2 linked regions of the Oleidesulfovibrio alaskensis DSM 16109 genome follow. The protein of the gene in region 1 interacts with the protein of each later gene in a pairwise test. Links are inferred from orthologs where the notes say so. Each region holds a gene or a part of one and is shown in the gene's direction. Other genes may lie near its edges.

Region 1 (16,177 bases):
TTCAGCTACCGCAGTTATCAGTCGCCGAAGCTGACCACGATATCTTCGTAGCTTTTGCGCCATTTGGGGGGCAGCAGGGTCTTGCTGCTGTCAAAGTGGCCTACGCACAACAGCAGGGGAATCCAGAACCTGTCAGGTATATTGAACGCACTGCGGACCCCGTCGTGGTCGAAACCGTCCATGGGGTGTGTGTCCAGTCCTTCATCGGCAGCGGCGTACATCAGTGACATGGCAAAGAATCCTGCATTCTTCAGGGCGAACGCCTGTGCTGTTTCTTCATTTTTACCGTACAGTCCCTTGCAGGCGTTGATGAACCAGTTGTGCTGTTCCGGCTTCATACCGCCAGCGGCAACCATTTCTTTAAAGTTGCGTTCCACCACGGGGTGCCCTTCCTGCCAGCCGTTGCGGTCGCCCAGTATGGCCAGCACCACGGGGGCTTCAGAAACCTTGGGCTGATCCATGGACAGCTTGCGCAGCGTGTGTTTGTCGGCAGAATCCCGGAAAATCATGACATTCCAGGGTTGCAGGTTGAAGCTGGAAGGCGTCAGCGCTGCTTTTTCTATGATGCGTCGTATCTGGGCGTCGCTGACTTCGGCTTCAGGATCAAAAAAGTTTACAGAGCGGCGTTTTGCAAGAATATCGGTAAAGTTCATAAGCGTCTCCTTATGGTGCCGCCGGTGACGGCCCTGTATGGCGCATTTTATACGGTTAGCTGTCAGTGTAACGCACCGGCGGCCTGATGAACAGAGGGCAGGTGAATTTTCTGGGCTTCTCAGCCGCAGCGGCAGCTTTTGTTTTCCAGCAGGGGAATGATCTCGTCGAGAGAAGAGACCGTGATGTCTGCTGATGACAGGTCCTGAAAGGGGGCATCGGGCACGCAGAGTCCGATGCAGCGCATGCCGGCAGAACGCGCGGCGGCAACGCCTGTGGCGGCATCTTCGATGACAAGGCAGTCTGCGGGCAGTACGCGGAGCAGACGGGCGGCTTTCAGAAATATATCCGGCCACGGTTTGCTGCGTTCTGCATCACTTCCTGTCACTACCGCCCGGAAAAAGTCGCGCACTCCCAGCTTGCCCAGTACCGCATCAACTGTTTCGCGCTGATTGGATGATGCCACGGCCAGCGGCTTGTCTCTGGCCTGCAGATAGTCCAGCAGGGGCAGCAGTCCGGAGCGCGGGACTGCTTTTTCCAGCGCTTGGGCAAGATACCGGCGGCCCTGTTCCTCCGCCAGTTCCTGCGGATTCTGCGGCAGGCCGTGTCTGGCACACAGCTGTTCCCATGTGGCAAGGGGAGAAATGCCTACAAAAGCGAGATGTTCTGCCCTGGTCATTTTGAATCCCAGTTCGGCAGCCATATTGTCCTGCACCTGCATGTGCATGGGTTCGGAATCAAGCAGGACACCGTCCATATCGAAAATAACCGCCTGAGGCATGGGTGCTCCTTGGGGCTGAGAGTATTGATGATACTGACCCTATCGCATATTCTGCGCATGCGGCAAGAGACCGTTATGCCGAGGGAGGAGACCGACAATGCGCAGACCGCTTGGCGTGGGACTGGGAGAAGTGCTGTGGGATATGCTGCCCGACGGGCCGCAGCTGGGGGGGGCTCCGGCTAATTTTGCCTATCATTTTAATGCACTGGGCGGGCAGGGTATGATTGTCTCGCGCGTGGGCGATGATGATGCGGGGCGCAGGGCGTGCCGTCTGCTTGCGGAACAGGGGCTGGATGTAAGCCGTATCAGCGTTGACCCGCTGCATCCCACCGGACGTGTGGATGTTCTGCTTTCCGCACAGGGGACGGCTTCATATGTTTTTCCCGATGATGTGGCATGGGATTTTCTGCCTGCCGCCCGCGCTGAGGACACTCTGGCAGGCGGGGCCGCATGTATCTGCTTCGGCACGCTGTGTCAGCGCACTCCGGCCGGACGTGCGGCTGTCCGGTCGTTTCTGCAGGCGGCTGATGCTGCTGTGCTGCGGGTGTTTGACTGTAACCTGAGGCAGAATTTTTACAGCCCTGAAGTGGTGCAGGATTCATTGCAGCTGGCTGATGTGTTTAAGCTTAATGAAGAAGAACTGGACGTGCTGGCCCCTGCTCTGGGCGTGGCGGATGTGCTGCGCGATGCAGCTGCGCGCCGTGCGGCGCTGCATGCTCTGGTGACCCGTTTCGGGCTGCAGGCCGCGGCGCTGACCCTCGGTGCACAGGGCAGCGTGCTGATGACCGGCGAAAGTTGCCACGAGCATGCCGGCGAAATGGTGGAGGTGGCGGATACCGTGGGGGCGGGAGACGCCTTTACCGCCGCGCTGGCGCTGGGATGGCTGTGCGGCCTGCCGCCGGAGCAGATACATGCCCGTGCAGCCAGTGTGGCCGCGTATGTGTGCGGTGCGCACGGGGCCATGCCGCCGATGCCTGCAGCATTGCGTCTGCTGCCCTGATAATTTTCCGCGCCTTTTCTGCCCTATACGTAAAAAATAAGCCTGCCCGCCGCAGGCTGCCTGCTCTCCACACGCCGGAGCATCGGGCGGCCCGCACTGTGCCCGCGCAGCGGAAGATGCAAAGGGGTGCTTTTTCGCCGGTCGCTGCGGCTTTGGCATGCATTACGCTGCGTCTGCTTTTTATCCGGCGGAGATGCGGATAAAAAAGGCCGCTCTCTTGCGGGAGCGGCCTGTGACGACGGGCAGTACATGAGGTTCTGCAGGGCTGTAAATGCAGGCTACACCCATGCGGGATAGTCGGTTACCAGCAGGTGCACAGGCTCCTCATCTTCTTCTATCTGCGGAAAACGCGGCATGCTGTGCAGAAAACGGTTATCGGTGTTGTCATCGTTGACCGAACTCACTTCACCCACCAGCACTTTGCCGCGCCCCTGCTGACCGTAAAACCGGTGGTACATGCCCTGCGGCAGAAAGATTGATTCACCCGGTTCAAGGATGACAGTGCCCCCTGCCGGAACAGTCTGCGGAATGCCGTCGATGAGTACAGTGACCGGGGTATCGGCAAGCTGTTCGTCCTTGTCGGAGTTGTACAGTTCGATAACCAGATTGCCTCCGCCGCGGTTGATGATATCTTCTGTCTTGGACCAGTGAAAATGCATGGGGCAGACTTGTCCTTCGCGGACCACCATGATTTTTTCGGCATAGCGCTTGGGATGTCCCGCTGCATGGTTACCGTTGCGGATGGTGAAAAGAATCAGTCCTTTTTTTTCAAAGTCGCCGGCACCATAGTCGGTTATGTCCCAGCCCAGCATGTTCTGCACCACTTCCAGCCCGCCTTTGCCTTTCCATTCCGCGGGCTTCCATCCGGCCCAGCGGGGCAGGCGGAACCCCAGAGCGTCAAAGAATATTTTGGTATCTTTTATCAGAGCGTTGATTTCACTGCGTTTCATGCTCAACTCCGTATTGGTCGTCAGGATTGCGGCTAGTAGCGTTTGCGCTGGCCGAATCCGGTTCCGATTACCGAAAACGTGTTTTCCACGATGAACAACGCGTTCGGGTCGGTTGTGAAAACTATTTCTTCAAGTTTTTTCAGCTGGATGTTGTTTATCACGCTCATCAGAACATTGCGTTCTGTGCGGGTGTAGGCGCCGTACCCTTTGAGTATGGTTGCCCCGCGGTGCAGTTCTTTCATTATGCGGTTGGAGATGGCTTCAGCGTCCTGCGAAATGATGAAGACAACCTTGCGCTGGTTGAAAAGCGACAGCGTGTATTCCACCGTGGCCGATGTGATGAAAACCATGATGATGGATGCCACCACCACATCGGGATTCATATACGTGGCCGTGATGAGGTACAGCACAAGGTTGTAGGCAAACGACGTCTTGCCCACGCCGATATTATACTTCTGCATCAGGTGGATGGATACGATGTCCATGCCGCCGTTGGACCCCACCGAGCGCAGCACTATGCCGGCACCGAAACCGCTGAGCGCACCCGCGGCCACGGCTGCATACAGCTGGTTATGAATGGGAATGGTGAAGTTTGTCAGCGAAAACAGTACCGATGTGAGTACTGTTGCGTACAGGCTGTACAGCACAAAACGCTTGCTGATTTTGAAATACCCGAAAAGAAAAATGGGAATATTCAGAAGCAGGTTGAGCGTACCTGTGTCCAGCCATCCCGTTTTGTAATAGATAAGCGAAGCAAAGCCGAAAACCCCGCCCGGTACAAATTGCTGAGGCGTGGCCAGACTTTTGAGAGAAACCGCAAAAATACAGGAACCTGCTGTGATGAGCAGCAGGTTCCATACAACCGAATAGAAAAAATCTCTGTTACGCATAAGCCTTGTCAGGATGCCTGGTCGCACATGGTGCGAACGTTTGCTGAGCATTGTTCCCCGCTGTGTGCCAAAATCCATGATAACGGACTTCAGAATATTGGCAATACAGGAAATGCAATGATCGGGCAAGGCGCTTTTAAAAACAGAGCATTCTGAAAAGCCTCAGGGCGCAGCGGTATTGTCGTCTGTGAATCAGTTATTTTCCATTTCCTGCTGACAATCGCGGCACAGGCTGCAGTTGGGCAGGGCATTGATACGTGCGGCAGGAATTTCTTCTCCGCACTCGCGGCAGTGAGGACGGCCGTCGATCCATTCCGGACCGGGACCGCCGGACAGTCTGCTGCGGGCCATGGAAATGGCGGCTTCACGCTCCCGCGTTTCCAGATCGCTGGCCTGATCGAACATATCGGGCATGTGGTTCTCCTTGGCATATCCGGGGGGATATCAATTTAAAAAAAGCCTAGCATCATATTACAGCGCCAACGTCAAGATAAAAGTGCAGTGCGGGCTGCGTTCATCTCTGAAATTCGACTCTGTTTCTTCCGTTTTCCTTGGCACGGTACAGGGCTGCATCGGCGGCAGCAATGAATGCATCCAGCGATGCCGTTTCCGGCGCCAGCACGGTTACGCCCAGACTGACGGTAATGCCGGGACTGGCTCCTTCGCCGTCCATCAGCACCGAACTCTGTTCCACGGCCTGCCGCAGCCTTTCCGCTGTATGCATTGCCCCCTCGGCATCTGTTTCGGGCATGAAGACAATGAACTCTTCGCCCCCCAGCCGGCCCAGCGTATCGCTCTGGCGCAGGCCGGCCGAAAGCGTGGCCGTGACCCCCCGCAGCACGGCATCACCCGCCACGTGTCCGTATGTGTCATTGATCTGTTTAAAGTGGTCTATGTCTATCATGAGGCATGCCAGCGGGCGTCCGAAGCGCCGTGAACGGGCCACTTCGGCTTTGCCGATGTCCAGCACGCGGCGTCGGTTGAATATGCCTGTCAACTCGTCCGTGGATGCCTGTTCATGTAGCCTGCGCTCGTGTGCCTTCTGCCTGCTGATGTCACGTGCGGTTACATAGATGCGCCGGTGCTGCATGTCGGGCAGCACGTTCCACGAAAGCCAAATCCAGCTGCCTTCTTTTTTTAAAAAACGGCCTTCATGCGCCCGTACGGGAATGCCTTTCATCAGCAAAGCAAAATTTTCCGCAGCCTTGGGTACATCATCGGGGTGCACATAATCGAAACAGGGCGGCAGGCGCAGCTCTTCAGCGGTCCAGCCCAGCATGTTTTCCCATGCCGGATTGGCTTCAAGTATGTTGCCTTCAACATCCGTGATGGCCAGCAGGTCTATGGAGTTGCGGAACAGCATGTCGCGTTCCATCATGGCCTGCCGCCGCGCTGTTACATCGGTGGTGGTGCCTACCAGACGGGCGGGTTTCCCTTCGCGGTCGTGGCTTATGACGGCTCCGCGTTCCAGCACCCAGATGACAGCCCCGTCGGCGCGCACCGCACGGTGCTCTGTCTGAAAGTAAGGGACACCGCCCCGCAGATGCTCCTGCAGGTGGGCTGTCACCTCTTCTTTGTCGGCGCGGTGAATGCGCGATGACCATTCTTCGGGCGATGACAGCTGCTGGTCGGTTTCAAGTCCCATTATTTCTTTCCAGCGGCGAGAATAGTAAACTCTGCCGTCCGGTATGTTCCAGTCCCACAGCCCGTCCTGATTGCCGGTAAGAGCCATCTGCAGGCGCTCTTCATTTTCCCGCACTTTGGCAAGCCCCGACCGGTAGATGATGAGTGTGCTTGCCAGCACCAGCCCCACCAGAAACAGTACCCCCGCGGCGATGCGCCAGCGGGCCTGACGCTGCATTACCTCGTTGACGGTATCGCCCGATACGGCCAGACAGACCTTGAGCCTGCGTCCTGCGAAATCGACCGTGTCCCACGCCAGCAGCATCTGCTGGGCTTTGCTGTTTTCCGTGTCGGGAAAGTCAAAGATGCCGCTGCCGGATCTGGCTGCCAGCACTTCCCGGAAAACATGCATCCGTTCCGGTGCGTTTTCATAGATATGGGTAAATATGTTTTTGCCGATGTTGTTGCTGTCAGGGTCGAAAAGCAGTGTGCCGTCATCCGCCAGCAGGTAGCCTTGCCCTATGTTGTCCACATGCAGGTCGGCCACATACCGCTTGATTATCCGTGTCAGGCTGACAACCGTGGCAGACATGCCCAGCAGCTTTTTGCCGTCCGAAAAAGGATAAAGCAGTCCTGCAAGCTGGTGTTCGGGGGTGATGTGCAGGGGAGCTTTGAGCAGGTTGCCGGCCAGTTGTTCGGGGGCGTTGCTCCAGTTTTGCGTTATCCATTCCTGCGCGTATGCCGCGGCTTCCATGGAAAGCGGGACGGAAGCCAGCTCCACGCTTTTAAGGCTGTGCGGGGTATCCATAAGAACATAGGCAAGGATGTTCGGCTGTCTTGTGATGTGCGCGCTGAGCAGCTTTGCCTGATATGTGGCACCGTAGTCGATGGCAAAGCGGGCATGCCCAGCAAGTGATGCGCCGGATGCGGAAATCATGTCCAGCTGGTCTTCTATGGCGTTGGTTGCCACGCGCACCTGCAGAGCCTGCTGCCGGCTGAACTGCGCAGCGTATTCCGAGGCGGTGGTGAAATCGAACCCCGCCATGGCTGCCACAAAGGCGATGAGGCTGACCAGCCCCATGATTACCGGAAAAAAGTGTTTTTTCATAAAAAATAGCCGCATCTGGAATGGAAGCAGTGCTGTCATGATACTAGCCGTGTGCCGGCTTCCGGAAAATGATTAGTTTCCGGCACAAGTAAGCGCTGTTTTTCGTTTGTGAACTATAACAGGGCTTGAATGTGTGAAAATGAAAAAAAATGAAAGTTTGACTTTCTTTTTTGTTGCTTTGGTGTGTTGATATGCCATATAACGAAAGCGTGACAGCCGGATTGTGAAGCAACTGTGCCGGCTGCGCTTCCGCCTTGTCCGGACAGCGCAGCCCGACGCGATCCTGTCATCCATATTACCGGCAGCGCGGATCCTCCTCCGGTGCTGCAACGCGCATCCTGAGTGTCATAATCCCGGTCACGAAGGTGCCGCAGAAAAGCCCCGTCCTCAACCGGGGCTTTTTTTTGCGTCCGGATGGCTGATGGTGGCGTATATTCAAAACTATGCTATACTACAGGGAAAGTACGCTACGCCGTGTGCGTGTGCAACGCCTTTTATGCAGGAGCGTGTATGGGTGATGCGGGGGTGACAGTTCGCCGTGTGCTGAAAACGTTTGTGCTGGCTGCGCTGGTGGTGCTGCCGGTGATGGCCGCCGATGTGCTGCGTTTCGCTTTCTGGCCGGATGTTGCCGTGCTGAAAAAAGAAAATCCCGCAGCAACCGAATACATGAGGTTCAGAGAGTCGCTGGCGGAGCGTCCGGTTCCCAAGCTGCGGTGGGTACCTCTGGGGCAGATTTCTCCGTGGCTGGTACGGGCTGTGACCATAGCCGAAGATGACCGCTTCTGGGATCATGAGGGGTTTGATACGGAAGGCATGCGTCAGGCTTTTCTGCGCAACCTGCGGGAGGGGCGGCTTGCCGCGGGGGGCAGCTCCATTTCTCAGCAGCTTGCCAAAAATCTGTATCTGTCACCCGACAGAACCCTGAGCCGCAAGCTGAAAGAAGCCCTGCTTACATGGCGGCTTGAAGCCACGCTGTCAAAACGGCGTATACTGGAAATTTACCTGAATGTCATAGAATGGGGCGACGGCATCTACGGAATCAATGCGGCTTCACGACATTTTTTCGGTGTCGAACCGGCGGCGCTCTCACCGGCGCAAAGCGCCCGTCTGGCATCAGTGCTTCCGGCGCCGCGGCGGTATTCTCCGGTTTCGGATTCCGGTTATGTCACAGCCAAAAGCAGAGTCATCCTGCGGCGCATGCAGCGGCGTTCGTGGCGCTGAGGTTCAGGGCTTGAGCCATAAAAGCAGCAGGCCATGGTATACAAGTCCGCTGCAGAACAGCAGCAGGCAGGGCAGTGCCACATGGCGCCACGCTTTGCTCAGGGTGCAGTGAAAATACTGGCACGTGAGCACAAAGCAGACATGCAGCGGCGTTGCCATGATGCCGGTGAATCCGGAAAATATGGCCAGCATGACATAGGCTGTCAGAGAATCCTGCAGACCGGCCTGAACGGCCAGTGACACGATAAGAGGAAATGTGGCCCCCACATAGGCCATGGTAATGCCCGATACCGCCCCGACAATAAAAGGCATGAAAATACAGCTTACCGTAAGGGCTGTGCGTCCGCCTGCCAGCTGTGCCAGCTGATGTACCGCCCCTGTGGTGTTCAGCATCTCCTTGAAAACAAATATGGCGGCAATGACGAGCACCATCTGCCACAGATGTCTGTGGCGCAGCGATGCCGCCAGAATACCGGCGCTGCCTTTATTCTGTACGGCTGCAGTCAGTATGCCTGCAGCCAGTGCGGCAATGACGCCTGATTCAAAAGGAATGCCCTGCGCTGAAAAAGCCAGTACCGTTTCAAGCAGCACAGAACCGCCGATGGCCACCAGCAAAGGCAGCCCCTGACGCAGAACCGCTTTCGGCGTGCTTGCCGTCACGGTACTGTCTGTCTGCACCGTGGCAGGCGGAAGAGAAAGTACCGCCGGTCTCAGCATGAAAAACCATCCTGCGGCCAGCATGATTGCCATGCCCGGCAAACCGAAGGCGCAGATGGTGGTTATGGGAATGCCCGAGAGCGATGCCGCCAGAATGATGCCCGGATACAGCGGCCACCATGTTTCCCATACATGCCGGTACCAGTAGTTGAGCGCAGCCAGCGTGTCTTTTGAAACCTGCATGCGGCTGGCCACGGCACCTATCATGGGGGCCGAAAAAACAGCACCGCCCGGCATGGGCAGCAGTCCTATAAGCATGGGGAAGAAAACCAGCCGCAGGCGCGGGTTTTTCAGATAGCCGGACAGCGCATCCATAAGACGCAGGGTCTGGCCTGATTTTTCCAGAACATCGCTGAGCAGCAGGATAAGCAGCACTATGGCCGCCAGCATGAGGGTCTGCGGGCTGGTCAGCCCCGTGAATACCGTGGGCAGCCACATATCAGGAGCCAGACCGAAAAACAGCCCTACGGCGGCACCGCCGCTGATAATGGAAAGTCCCAGATTCACCCTGAAGCGGATGGCGAGCAGCATGATGATGAAAGCGGCAGCCAGCTTGATAAGCGGCAATAACGAGTCCGGGCCGGTCACGGCGGTTTGCCTCATGTGTGGAAGGTCAGCGGCGCGGCTCCGGGCCGCTGCACGCAGGCGTGTTGCAAAAAGCGACGGTTACGGCTGTGACGTAACATGAATCATATGCCCTGAACAGCCATGAATTGCCTGCGCAAACAGGAAAAACGGTTTACTGTTAGAGGAAATATTTTGCGAACGGGGCTTGACCTCCGGTGAACTCTGTTCTACCCCTCAGGTTGCCAACACCTGTTTCGGACAGTGTCGAACAGCCTCGCGACCCATGGGCCGCGTGGCGTTTTTTCTTATTGTCGTTGGCAAAAAACTATCGAGAAATGTCAAGGAATCAAACATGAGCAGCATCCCGATTTCAGTTGAAGGCTTTGAACTGGTTAAACGAGATCTTGAAAGGCTGAAGCAGGAACGTCCCGCAGTGATTCAGGCCATCAAGGAAGCACGCGAAGAAGGCGACCTGAGCGAAAACGCAGGCTATGATGCCGCCCGTGAGCGTCAGGGCATGCTTGAAGCGCGTATCGGCAACATCGAATCCCGCATGGCCCGCTTCAATGTCATTGATATGAGAACGCTTGGCGGCGAGCGTGTGACCTATGGTGCCACCATAGAGCTGGAAGACCTCGAAACCGGTGAAATGCGGGTGTATACTCTGGTGGGTCCCGACGAGACTGACTATGTGAAAGGCAGCATCTCGGTTCTTTCTCCTGTTGCCAAAGCTGTTCTGGGCAAAGAGGAAGGCGACGAAGTTGTGGTGGACGCCCCGAGAGGAAAAATACATTACGAAATCGTTTCTGTAAGCTTCAACGGCCCTGTCATCACCCTCGAATAGTTTTACAGGCCAGTCTGGATGTGCTCCTGTCGGCGCCACCGGGCGGCCAGTACCTCCGGTGACACCAGACAGCCAAGACAAGCTCTGTAAGCCCCTGCCGTTTTTGCGGCGGGGGCTTTTTGTTTTTGCTGCGGGTACAGGCAGGGCAGTGTCAGGTATTTTTACTGGTGTAATTATAATCGACAGCTGTCTTTATCTTCTCAGTTTGTTATCAGTCTGTAATGTAAGGGCTATTTTATATTATAAGATGTGTCGTTTTTTTTTACATTTTTTTGTTCTTTGCCGATTCCAATGTTAACATGTTGTTTTAATTTTGTATTGTCGATTTGGAACCGCTATTGCTTCTGTTATATCGAAGGCTTGGTAGCGTTAGAGTACAGGGTAACAGGAGTGAATCATGAAAACTGTCTGTCGGATTGCAATGGTGCTTGTTGTGACGCTTATCTTTGTTTCGTCAGCATCGGCCGGGGTGGTAACTTCCTGGCAGTATTCTTATGATGCCGGTTTTGTGGACTGGACATGGGCACAGTCCGGAGACTCCGGCGGGGTGAAGGGACCGGTCAATCTGAACGGCGAGACCGGCTACCATACCCTCTGGTGGGGCTCCAGCCTGCTTCCCTTGTTTCAGTCCCGCATTGAACTCAACGCACCTGTTTCCGGTGTGGTGAACACAGGCGGTGCGCCTGCCGCAGCCATGACCATGACGCACTACAACAGATGGACAACAAGCGCGCTTGTCTCCGGCACGGTGAAAGCCGTACTTGAACTTCAGGCGCTGGAGCCTGTGGCGGGTGAGCCTGCAACGCTTTCCACCGAACTTGATTTCAGCTTTTATGAAAAGTCCATATTTGAAGGAATGAGCCGCGATGTGTTTATTTTGAACAATCCGCAGGTCACCTTTGAAGGTTTTGAGTATGACGGTGAGTGGTACACGCTGGACTTCGGCGGGAGCTTCGGCGTTATTCCGGAATATTACATTCAGCGGATCGGGCTGGATACGGGACTTACATATTATGGATGGGTTACCTCGGAATTTGACAGTACCGTGGTGGACACCAGCTTTTCAATTTCGCATGTGATGCCCCAGCCCGCGCATGCTCCGGAGCCCGCAACAATGGGGCTTATGGGACTGGGTATGCTGGCCATGGGCGGATACGCTCTGTGGCAGCGCCGCAAAAAAAGCTGAGTTGCTGCAAGTGCTGAATCTGCCAAGCGGTCCGCCTGCGGGCCGCTTTTTTTGTGCACAAAATCCGGAATGAGTGTCTGCTCCTGTCGGGGGTGATGTCGGTAGTTATAACTGGTGTCGGATTTATTTACAGTTAAAATACAGTCAATCATGGGTAGGGTTTTGCCTAACATGTTAGATTAGATTGTGTTAGATTGCATGGAACGCTGTTTGCTTAACCAGTGTGCCTCTACCGAGGAAAGAACTCATTACTATTTGTGTAAGGAAGCTGTTATGCACACTCGTATTGTTACAATAACTGGTATTCTTGTTTTCAATCTTCTTTTTGCGGCCGTTGCTTCTGCTGCCGTGGTTACTTCGTGGGGCTACACCTACAACGCCGGTTTTACCGACTGGAAAATGTCCGACCGCTGGACCAGACCTTCTAAGTGGGGAAAAACCTGGATAGATGGCGAGAAGGCCTACAAGAATCTGTACTGGGGCGATAACTGGAACGGCTGGAGCGGAATCTCGCTGGACAGCGGAACCAGCGGTATTGTGCACACCAACGGTGATGCCGCGCATGCCATGTCCATGACGCACAGCAACTCGCCCACTTACGGCGGGTCGCTGGTATCCGGTACCGTCAAGGCCATGCTCGAACTGAGAGCTCTTGATCCGTACCATGGCTCAGAAATAGCGTTGTCCACGGCTCTGGAATTTGCATTTTATGAGACCCCCAATAACGGGCTGCTTACTGATGACGTGTTCATTCTGACCAACCCCGGGGTGACCACCGAAGGCTTCGAATACGGCGGAGAGTGGTACACGCTTGATTTCGGCAGCAGTTACGGTGTCATCCCCGAGTCCTACATCGAAGCTCTGGGGCTGGACACATCCATCACGTACTACGGCTGGCTGACTCCTGAAAATGCAGACACTACGGTGGACACCAGCTTTACCATCACGCATCGGCCGCAACCCACACCTGCGCCGGAGCCTGCAACGCTCGGGCTCATGGGGCTGGGGCTGGTGGCTCTTGGCGTGTATTCCCGTATGAAAAGAAATGTTGCGAAGCGTTCCTGATGAACCTGTCGCACCGCATACCGGCAGGCTCTGATGGCAGAGCCTGCCTTTTTTTATGCTGCTGCCATGTGCGCGAAACCATGGAGATACACCGGTACAATGCGGTGTGCGTTTGATGCCGTTTTTTCCGGAACAGCAGGCGTTATGTGTGGTGACAGGCGGGGGCAGTGCTGTAAGAAGCCCGTAAGGCCGGTGCAGGCTGTAACGCGCGTACTTTTTCCCGCAGGCGGTGCCGGGCTGTCACCGCCACTGCCTGACCAACAAGTCTCAGGTATTGCCCGGCTGTCAATTTGTGGTATAATGCATGCGAAGGTGTCGAAAAGTATTACAGTTTCCGATGGGTTTTCCGATGTAGTACATAGTGGTAACCTGTTGACGCTATATGGAAAAAATATACAGGCACGGCGATTGCTTGTCAGATATGCCGCCTGCAACGGGTGGCTACTAAAAGCTGGGGGGAATCAGCTCATGAAAATTCGTGCTCTTTTTGCGTGCGCCGTCTTTGCGGCGGGTATTCTTGTGGCATCTGCTGCGTCTGCAGCTGTGGTCAACAGCTGGCAATACTCATACCATATCGGTTTCACCGACTGGGAAATGTCCGGCCGTAACGGAAACGTGGGTTACTGGGGGCGCCAGAAGATTGATGGTGAAAGAGCCTACACAGATCTCAGCTGGGGTTCTTGGGAAAAGCGCAGCAGCATCAAACTGACAAGTTATACATGGGGAAATGTTGATACTGATGGTGATGCTGCCTATGCAACCACCATGACCCATACCAACATGCCCGTGACAACTGATACTCTGACCTCCGGCAGGGTGAAAGCCGAACTGGCTCTGTGGGCTCTGGATCCGTATTATGGAGAGAAAAAAGCTCTTACCACCTTTCTTGAATTTGACTTTTACGAAACACCTAACAACGGCGGACTTACCAGCGATGTGTTCATCCTGACCAATCCCGGGGTGACAACAGAAGGGTTTGAATACGACGGTGAGTGGTATACGCTGGATTTCAGCAGCAGCTACGGCATCATACCCGATTCGTATGTCGAAGCACTGAAGCTGGACAAAAGCATAACCTACTATGGCTGGCTTACACCGGAAAATTCTAAAACCTCCGTGGATTCGTATTTTTCCATCAGCCATCGTCAGCAACCCACTCCTGCGCCCGAACCTGCCACTCTGGGCCTCATGGGTATGGGCATACTTGCTCTCGGGGTTTATTCCCGCATGAAAAAGAAAAACGCGTAACATTATTCAGCGCGTATATCGGACAGCAAACGGCAGGCTCTGGAAACAGGGCCTGCTTTTTTTGCGCAGTGCATTCCCGCCGGAAAAATGCTGTTGTGCTTGCGGGCGGGCATCCTGCAGGCGTGCCGGAGGTCTTATGCCGGCGAGTGCAGTGCACAGAGATATGCTGCCGGATGCCGCGGGGCGGACTGTAATAATAAAGCGCCCCCTAAGGAGCGCTTTATTATTGTCAGGAAAGGGAAGAAGCGGTGCGGCCGGATGAGCTGTGGCGGTCCGGCTGCCTGCGTGTCCTGTCATGTGTGCCGGTGATGGCGCGTGCCCGTTCAAGGGCTGCGTTTATGTCCGGCATAATGTTGCGGCGGCCGATAATGTCCAGTGTTCCGAGCCGCTGTAATTCCTGCAGCGGGGCCTTGCGCAGGCCGGAAAGCAGCAGCACTGTTCCGTTGGCTTTGCAGCGGGCATGCAGCAGTTCCAGAGCGTTGATGGCCGTGGAGTCTACTGTGGGCACTTTGCGCAGGCGCAATATAAAGACGGCCGGTGATTTTTCCATGATATCAAGAACGCTTTTAAACCTATCAGCCACACCGAAGAAGAATGGCCCGTCAATTTCATAGATGCGCACCCCCTGCGGGACATCACTTACGGGTTCTTCTTCAGCCCATGTCTCGGCGGCAGGCTCGCCATCTGATTCGCGGATGCGCGTGACTTTGCTCATGCGCTGCATGAAGAGCAAAGAAGCCAGAACAACTCCCACATTGACGGCCACGGTAAGGTCGACGGCCACTGTAAGTCCGAATGTAAGGCACATGACCAGCACATCAGGCTTCGGGGCGCGCAGCAGGCGCATGAATTTGTGAATTTCGCTCATGTCCCACGCCACCACAACAAGTACGGCGGCGAGGCATGCCAGCGGAATGTACCCCGCGGCCGGAGCCAGCAGCAGTACAAACAGTACCAGTACCGCAGAGTGAATCATGCCCGAGACAGGCGAGAAAGCGCCCGATCTGATGTTTGTGGCTGTTCTGGCAATGGCGCCTGTGGCGGGAATGCCGCCGAAAAGTGCGGATGCGATGTTTGCCGTGCCCTGTGCTACCAGTTCAGTGTTGGCGTTGTGCCGGCTGCCTGTCATGCCGTCGGCCACCACGCACGACAACAACGATTCAATGCCGGCCAGCAGTGCCACGGTAAGCGCGTCGGGCAGCAGTATGCGTACTTGCGCCCATGAAAAGTCGGGCAGGGCAAATGACGGCAGTGTCTGCGGTATGCCGCCGAATCTGCTGCCGATTGTTTCCACAGGCGCGCCGCACGCGGCTGCTAGCACTGATACGGCTGCCACGGCCGCAACCGGAGCGGGAATGCGGGGAACAAACTGCCGTACGCCGATGATGATACCCAGCGTCAGCAGGGCGGCAGCTGCGGTTACCGGATCAATGGCACCAGCATGTCCGAAGTATGCCTGCCATTTTCCGATAAAGTCCGGGGGTATCACATCAAGCCGCATGCCCAGAAAATCGTTTATCTGTGATGAAAATATGAGCAGTGCGATGCCTGCGGTAAAGCCGGTGGTCACAGGATAGGGAATGAATGTGATCAGGGTTCCGAGTCGCAACACACCGAAAATAATAAGGATGATTCCGGCCATTATGGTGGTCAGCAGCAGGCCGTCAAAACCGTGTCTGGAGATGATGTTGAAAATGATGACGACAAACGCACCCGTGGGGCCGCCTATCTGATAGCGGCTGCCGCCCAGCGCAGAGATAAGAAAGCCTGCGACGATGGCGGTAAAAAGTCCTTTTTCGGGCGTGGTGCCGGAAGCGATGGCAAACGCCATGGCCAGCGGCAGGGCGACTATGCCCACGGTGGCACCGGAGCCGAGGTCGCGCAGGAAGTTCTGGCGGGAATATCCCTGACGGAGAACAGAAATGGCCTTGGGCAGGAACCCTTCCCTGTCCGAGGCCACATTTTGAGAATGCATTTAAGGCCTCCTGAAATGATATGCGATGAACGCAGAGGCTGGCATGTCTACTCCTCTTTTTATGTTGTGGCAATAGTGGGACAAGTTTTTAAAGTTTTGATGTTCAAGGTGAAGACTCTTTTTTTGATTGTGATTTTTTTAACGTACGGTTTCTTGTCGTGGAGTGTGGCTTCATAATACTGAGGGAGATTTTGTTTTTGGTGTGCATTTGCATACATAAGTTCTTTTAGATTCGTTATGATATGGTTTTAGGTTGTTGTACATGTGTTGTATGGTAAGAATTGTGCAAAGTGCATTGTATTGACGCTTTGTTGCTGTTGTTGTGTACTGCCTGTTGTGGTCGTGGAACGT
Region 2 (4,790 bases), on another replicon or contig:
TTTAAGGCGTTGTTATGCAGAAATACGGAAGCTGGATACTGGGCATGGTGCTTTCGCTCATCAGCGGACTGGTGCTGGGGTTGACACTGGTGTGGCTGAATGTGGAGCGGGTGGACATGGCCTACGGACTCAAAAAGCTGCAGGTGGAACTGGACAGCAAGCAGAGTCATGCATCCAAGCTGGAGGCGGAGCGGGACAACCTGCTTTCGCCCTACCGGCTGCGCGAACTGGCGGAAGGTCTGGGGCTGGGGCCCGCAAGACCGGGCCAGATACGCAGGCTGGAAGAGTAGCGCGGGCGGCAGGTATCCGGGGAGAGGGGTGCCGCGCACGGAGCTGAAATTTTCTGAACGGGGGGAGGCCGTACCGGCGGTGCGCAGGCACAGCCGGAGCATGAGCAGGAGAAACAGGCGGTGTTGAAAAGCAGAACTGCCGCGAACAAAAAGCTGAAGCGCCAGCCGAAAGCCGTACCCGCCAGTCCTCCAAAGGACAGAAGCGGTATACGGCTTGTGTCCGTTGCGGCGGTTTTTGCACTGCTGTGGGCGGGGCTGTGGGCCCGCGCATGGTATGTCCAGCTCATTGACGGTCCCCGGCTGGCGGCTATGGCCAGCAGACAGCATCATGCCACAGAACTGGTCACGGGCCAGCGCGGCGATATTCTGGACAGAAACGGACTTGTGCTTGCACGCAGTGCCGATTTCAAATCTGTTTTTGTACGCCCCGTGGAAGTGGCCGACCGCAGAGAAGCCGCCCGCATGCTGGCTAATGCGCTGGGCAGAACCTATGCGGAAATGCTGACCAAGGTCTCGCGCCGCAGTTCTTTTGTGTGGGTGGCCCGCGAAGTGGATGACAAGGCCGCGGCGCGCATCCGCCGTGCCGGTGTGCCGGGCGTTTATCTGACCACGGAATACAGCCGCCTGTATCCTTACCGTCAGCTTGCCGGCAGGCTGCTGGGGTTTGTGGGTACCGATGACAAGGGGCTGGAAGGCCTGGAACTGGCTTTTGACGAGTATCTGACCGGTCAGAGCACCAGACAGGTGGTGCAGCGTGATGCGGCGGGACGGCGTCTGTATATGGACGGTGCGGGCTTTGCCGAAGGGCTGAAAGGCAAAACCCTGCGGCTGACGCTGGATGCCCAGATACAGTTTTTTGCAGAAGATGCACTGGCTGCCGCGGTGCGCCGTTATGAGGGGGCCTGGGGCGGTTGTCTAGTGGTGGACGTGCCCACGGGCGACATTCTGGCCTGGGCGGAGTACCCGCCGTTCAACCCCAACGCCTACAAAGGCTATGCGCCCTCCATGTGGCGTAACCGGCTGGCCATGGATGCGCTGGAACCCGGTTCCACCGTAAAGCCTTTTCTGATTGCCGCGGCCATGGAAGACGGGCTGGTGCAGCCGGACAGTCTTTTCTTCTGCGAAAACGGCCGTTGGAAGCTGCACGATGTGACCATCCGCGATACCAAGCGGCATCAGTGGCTTACCGTGGATAAAGTGCTGCGTTACTCCAGCAACATCGGCATGGCCAAGATAGGGTTGGAGATGGGCGCCGCCAGATACTACGACTACCTTGACAGACTGGGGTTCGGCAGGCGTCCCGACGTGCCGCTGCCCGGCGAGGGGCGCGGTATAATCCGGTCGCCGGGTGAATGGCGCGAAGTAGATCTGGCTGCCGCGTCGTTCGGTCAGGGGTTTGCCGTCACAGGAGCTCAGCTGGCCAAAGCGTATCTGGCTCTGGCCAACGGCGGCGTAACCAGACCGCTGCGGCTGGTGGACGACGGCGGGCAGAACCAGCCCCGTGGAGAGAGAATTTTTTCGGAGCAGACGTCAGCCGCGGTGCTGGCCATGCTGCGCGAGGTGGTGGAAGGCGACGGAACAGGGCGGCATGCCGATATAGCCGGTCTGGACGTGGGCGGCAAAACCGGCACAGCCCAGAAAGCAAGCAGAAGCGGCAGCGGTTACGGCGACGAATATGTGGCCTCGTTCGTGGGGCTGGTTCCGGCGCTCAATCCCCGCCACATTGTGGTGGTCACAGTGGATAACCCGCGCAAGAGCCACTACGGCAGTGTGGTGGCGGCACCGGTTTTCAAATCTGTTGTCAGCAGAACGTGGGCCTACCTCGGACTGCTGCCCGAATCTCCGGCGGATGCCGGCGGTCTGGCTTCGGCAGACGCTCCCGAGGTTTCCGGACGTGTCATGCCTGTTGCCGGTTCCTTCGGGCGGCCTTCGGCCGTTGTGGCCGCCGCGGATGATCTGACCGTGGTACCGGATGTGGTGGGGCGCAGCCTGCGCAGCGCCGTGGAAGTTTTTGCCCGTAAGGGTCTTATACCGGAAATTAAAGGGCACGGGGGCACCGTTGTGCGGCAGCAGCCCGCGGCAGGGTCGCCGTGGCCGGATAATATAACAGAATCACAGTACGTACTGTGGGTTATGGAGCAGTCCTGACCATGAAAAGCACACTCTCATTCGACGCGCTTGCCGCAGCGGTGCGCGCCGGACTGCTGAACATCCGTATTGATTCACGGAAAGTACGGCAGGGCGATGTCTTTGTGGCCCTGCCGGGGTCTTCCGTGGACGGCGGGGCGTTTATTGCCGATGCGCTTGAGCGCGGAGCGTCATATGTGGTCTGCAGACCCTGCAGCGTGCCGGTGCAGACCGGCGGCGCGGCCGTGGTCGTGGCCGAAGACCCGCGCACGGCTCTGGGGCTGCTGGCTGCCGCACGCTATGATACTGCCGATACGGGGTTTCCGCTTGTGGGCATCACGGGAACCAACGGCAAGACAACATGCACTTATCTGCTGGACCATCTTTTCCGCACTGCCGGGCACGTCACCGGTCTGCTGGGCACCGTGAATTTCCGCTGGCCGGGGCACGACGAAGCCGCGCCCATGACCACCCCCGACTGCGTTGAACTGCATTCCATGCTGTCGGACATGCGCGATGCGGGCGTCGAAGCCGCCTTCATGGAAGTTTCATCACATGCACTTGACCAACAGCGGGTTTCCGGCGCTCGTTTTGCCGCGGCGCTGCTGACCAATTTAACGCAGGACCATCTGGATTATCACCACGATATGGAAGCCTATTTCAGCGCAAAATCCAGACTGTTTCTTGAACTGCCAGACGAGGACAAAGTCTGCGCGGTGAATGCCGATGACCCGTACGGGCGCAGGCTGCTGCCGCAACTGGGCCGCGGTGTGGGCTATTCGGTACAGGGTACTGTTGTGCCGGACTGTCAGGTGCTGCAGGCCACCATACTTTCAAGCGGGCCCGAGGGGCTGCATCTGTCCATGGATTTTGAAGGGAAGACATGGGAGCTGCGTTCGCCGCTGGTGGGCGCGTTCAACGCAAGCAATCTTGCAGGGGTGCAGGCTGCGGGGCTGGCCATGGGGCTGCCCGTTGAGGCCATGCAGGGGCTGGCAAGCTTTTCCGGTGTGCCCGGCCGCATGGAGCGCATAGAAAATGACAAGGGTCTCAATGTTTTTGTCGATTATGCCCACACGCCGGATGCACTGGAAAATGTGCTCAGGGCGCTGCGGGCCGCAGGTTTTGCACGGGTCATAGCCGTGTTCGGCTGCGGCGGCGACCGTGACCGTACCAAGCGTCCGCTTATGGGGCAGGCCGTGTGCCGTCATGCAGACGTGGCGGTACTGACTTCTGACAACCCGCGCACCGAAGACCCGGTGGCCATCATGGCCGATGTCAAACCCGGTCTGGCACAGTGCGACCATGTGGTGGAAGAGCCCGACAGACGCAAGGCTCTTGCCGCGGCGGTGGAAATGGCCCGCCCCGGCGATGCCGTGCTGGTGGCCGGAAAGGGACACGAGGATTATCAGGTGATCGGCACCACAAAGATACATTTCAGTGATCAGGAAACCCTGCGGGAGCTTTTGGCGTGCGCATGAATCTGGAACAGATACGCGACGCTCTGGGCGCCGTGGGAACGCTGGGCGGAGCGGACATGACCGTGCCTTCCGGTGTGCAGACCGACAGCCGGTGCGTGCGCGACGGCGAATTGTTCTTCTGCATATCCGGCGAACGGTTTGACGGGCATACCTTTGCGGCGGAAGTGCTGGAAAAAGGTGCCTGCGCCGTGGTTGCCGAAAGACCTCCTTTTTCCATGGATGAAATGCAGGACAGGCAGGACCGTCCGGTGCTTATCGTGCCGGACACCGTGGCGGCGCTGGGCAGGCTGGCGCTGCACCACCGTATGGGGGCTTCTGCCGTGGTCACCGGCATCACCGGCACCGCGGGCAAAACCACGGTGAAGGAACTGCTGGCCCATGTGCTTTCCGTGCGGGGCGCAACAGCCAGAAATCATCTGAACAGAAACAATCAGATAGGGTTGCCTCTTTCCATGCTGGCAGCTACCGGCGATGAGCGCTTCTGGGTGATGGAGGCCGGCATCAGTCAGGCCGCGGACATGGATGAACTGGGCAGCGTGCTGCGCCCTGATCTGGCGGTGGTGCTTAATGTGGGACAGGGGCACCTGAGCGGTCTGGGCGACAAAGGCGTGGCCCACTACAAGGCCCGTCTGCTGAAGCATATCGCGCGCGGCGGTGTGGGACTGGTGAGTGCCGATTATCCCGACCTGCTGGCGGAAGCCCGTAAAAACTGCGGAGAACTCCGGCTGTTTTCGGCTGTGGACCCTGCAGTGCCGTATTTCTGCGAATATGCCGGTCCGGCGGGTGAAGGCCGCGGGCTGTACCGTGTACGGCTGGAAAGCCGCGAATTTGAGACCGAAGCTCCCTTCCGCGGAGCCTACGGTGCCGAAAACGTCATCGCCGTTGCTGCCGCAGC

What was found.
Region 2: the proteins of mtgA (region 1) and H586_RS0105140 interact in binary tests that used the Escherichia coli proteins (3 or more experiments, as listed by UniProt). The link is inferred for Oleidesulfovibrio alaskensis DSM 16109 from one-to-one orthologs.

What each region holds. Positions count from the first base shown.
Region 1 is NZ_AXWQ01000004.1:472,399-488,575, reverse strand. What follows is about bases 6,526-9,368. They hold mtgA (monofunctional biosynthetic peptidoglycan transglycosylase), read left to right. Parts: upstream 6,526-7,513; coding sequence 7,514-8,224; downstream 8,225-9,368. Other genes in these bases: H586_RS0102505 (DUF401 family protein), read right to left, coding at 8,228-9,368; H586_RS0102515 (diguanylate cyclase), read right to left, coding at 6,526-7,003. In the rest of the region: H586_RS0102550 (nitroreductase family protein), read right to left, coding at 18-653; H586_RS0102545 (HAD family hydrolase), read right to left, coding at 773-1,432; H586_RS0102540 (carbohydrate kinase family protein), read left to right, coding at 1,530-2,432; H586_RS0102530 (D-lyxose/D-mannose family sugar isomerase), read right to left, coding at 2,711-3,382; H586_RS0102525 (YitT family protein), read right to left, coding at 3,415-4,350; H586_RS0102520 (TraR/DksA family transcriptional regulator), read right to left, coding at 4,465-4,686; more of H586_RS0102515, read right to left, coding at 4,787-6,525; more of H586_RS0102505, read right to left, coding at 9,369-9,529; transcription elongation factor GreA, read left to right, coding at 9,861-10,352; H586_RS19820 (THxN family PEP-CTERM protein), read left to right, coding at 10,750-11,538; H586_RS19815 (THxN family PEP-CTERM protein), read left to right, coding at 11,812-12,603; H586_RS0102485 (THxN family PEP-CTERM protein), read left to right, coding at 13,072-13,851; H586_RS0102475 (SulP family inorganic anion transporter), read right to left, coding at 14,081-15,826. UniProt on the Escherichia coli protein: Peptidoglycan polymerase that catalyzes glycan chain elongation from lipid-linked precursors. May play a role in peptidoglycan assembly during cell division in collaboration with other cell division proteins.
Region 2 is NZ_AXWQ01000006.1:25,596-30,385, reverse strand. Bases 1-2,924 are described here. They hold H586_RS0105140 (penicillin-binding transpeptidase domain-containing protein), read left to right. Parts: upstream 1-410; coding sequence 411-2,438; downstream 2,439-2,924. Other genes in these bases: H586_RS0105135 (UDP-N-acetylmuramoyl-L-alanyl-D-glutamate--2,6-diaminopimelate ligase), read left to right, coding at 2,441-2,924; H586_RS0105145 (hypothetical protein), read left to right, coding at 15-290; rsmH (16S rRNA (cytosine(1402)-N(4))-methyltransferase RsmH), read left to right, coding at 1-5. Also shown: more of H586_RS0105135, read left to right, coding at 2,925-3,895; H586_RS0105130 (UDP-N-acetylmuramoyl-tripeptide--D-alanyl-D-alanine ligase), read left to right, coding at 3,892-4,790. UniProt on the Escherichia coli protein: Essential cell division protein that catalyzes cross-linking of the peptidoglycan cell wall at the division septum. Required for localization of FtsN.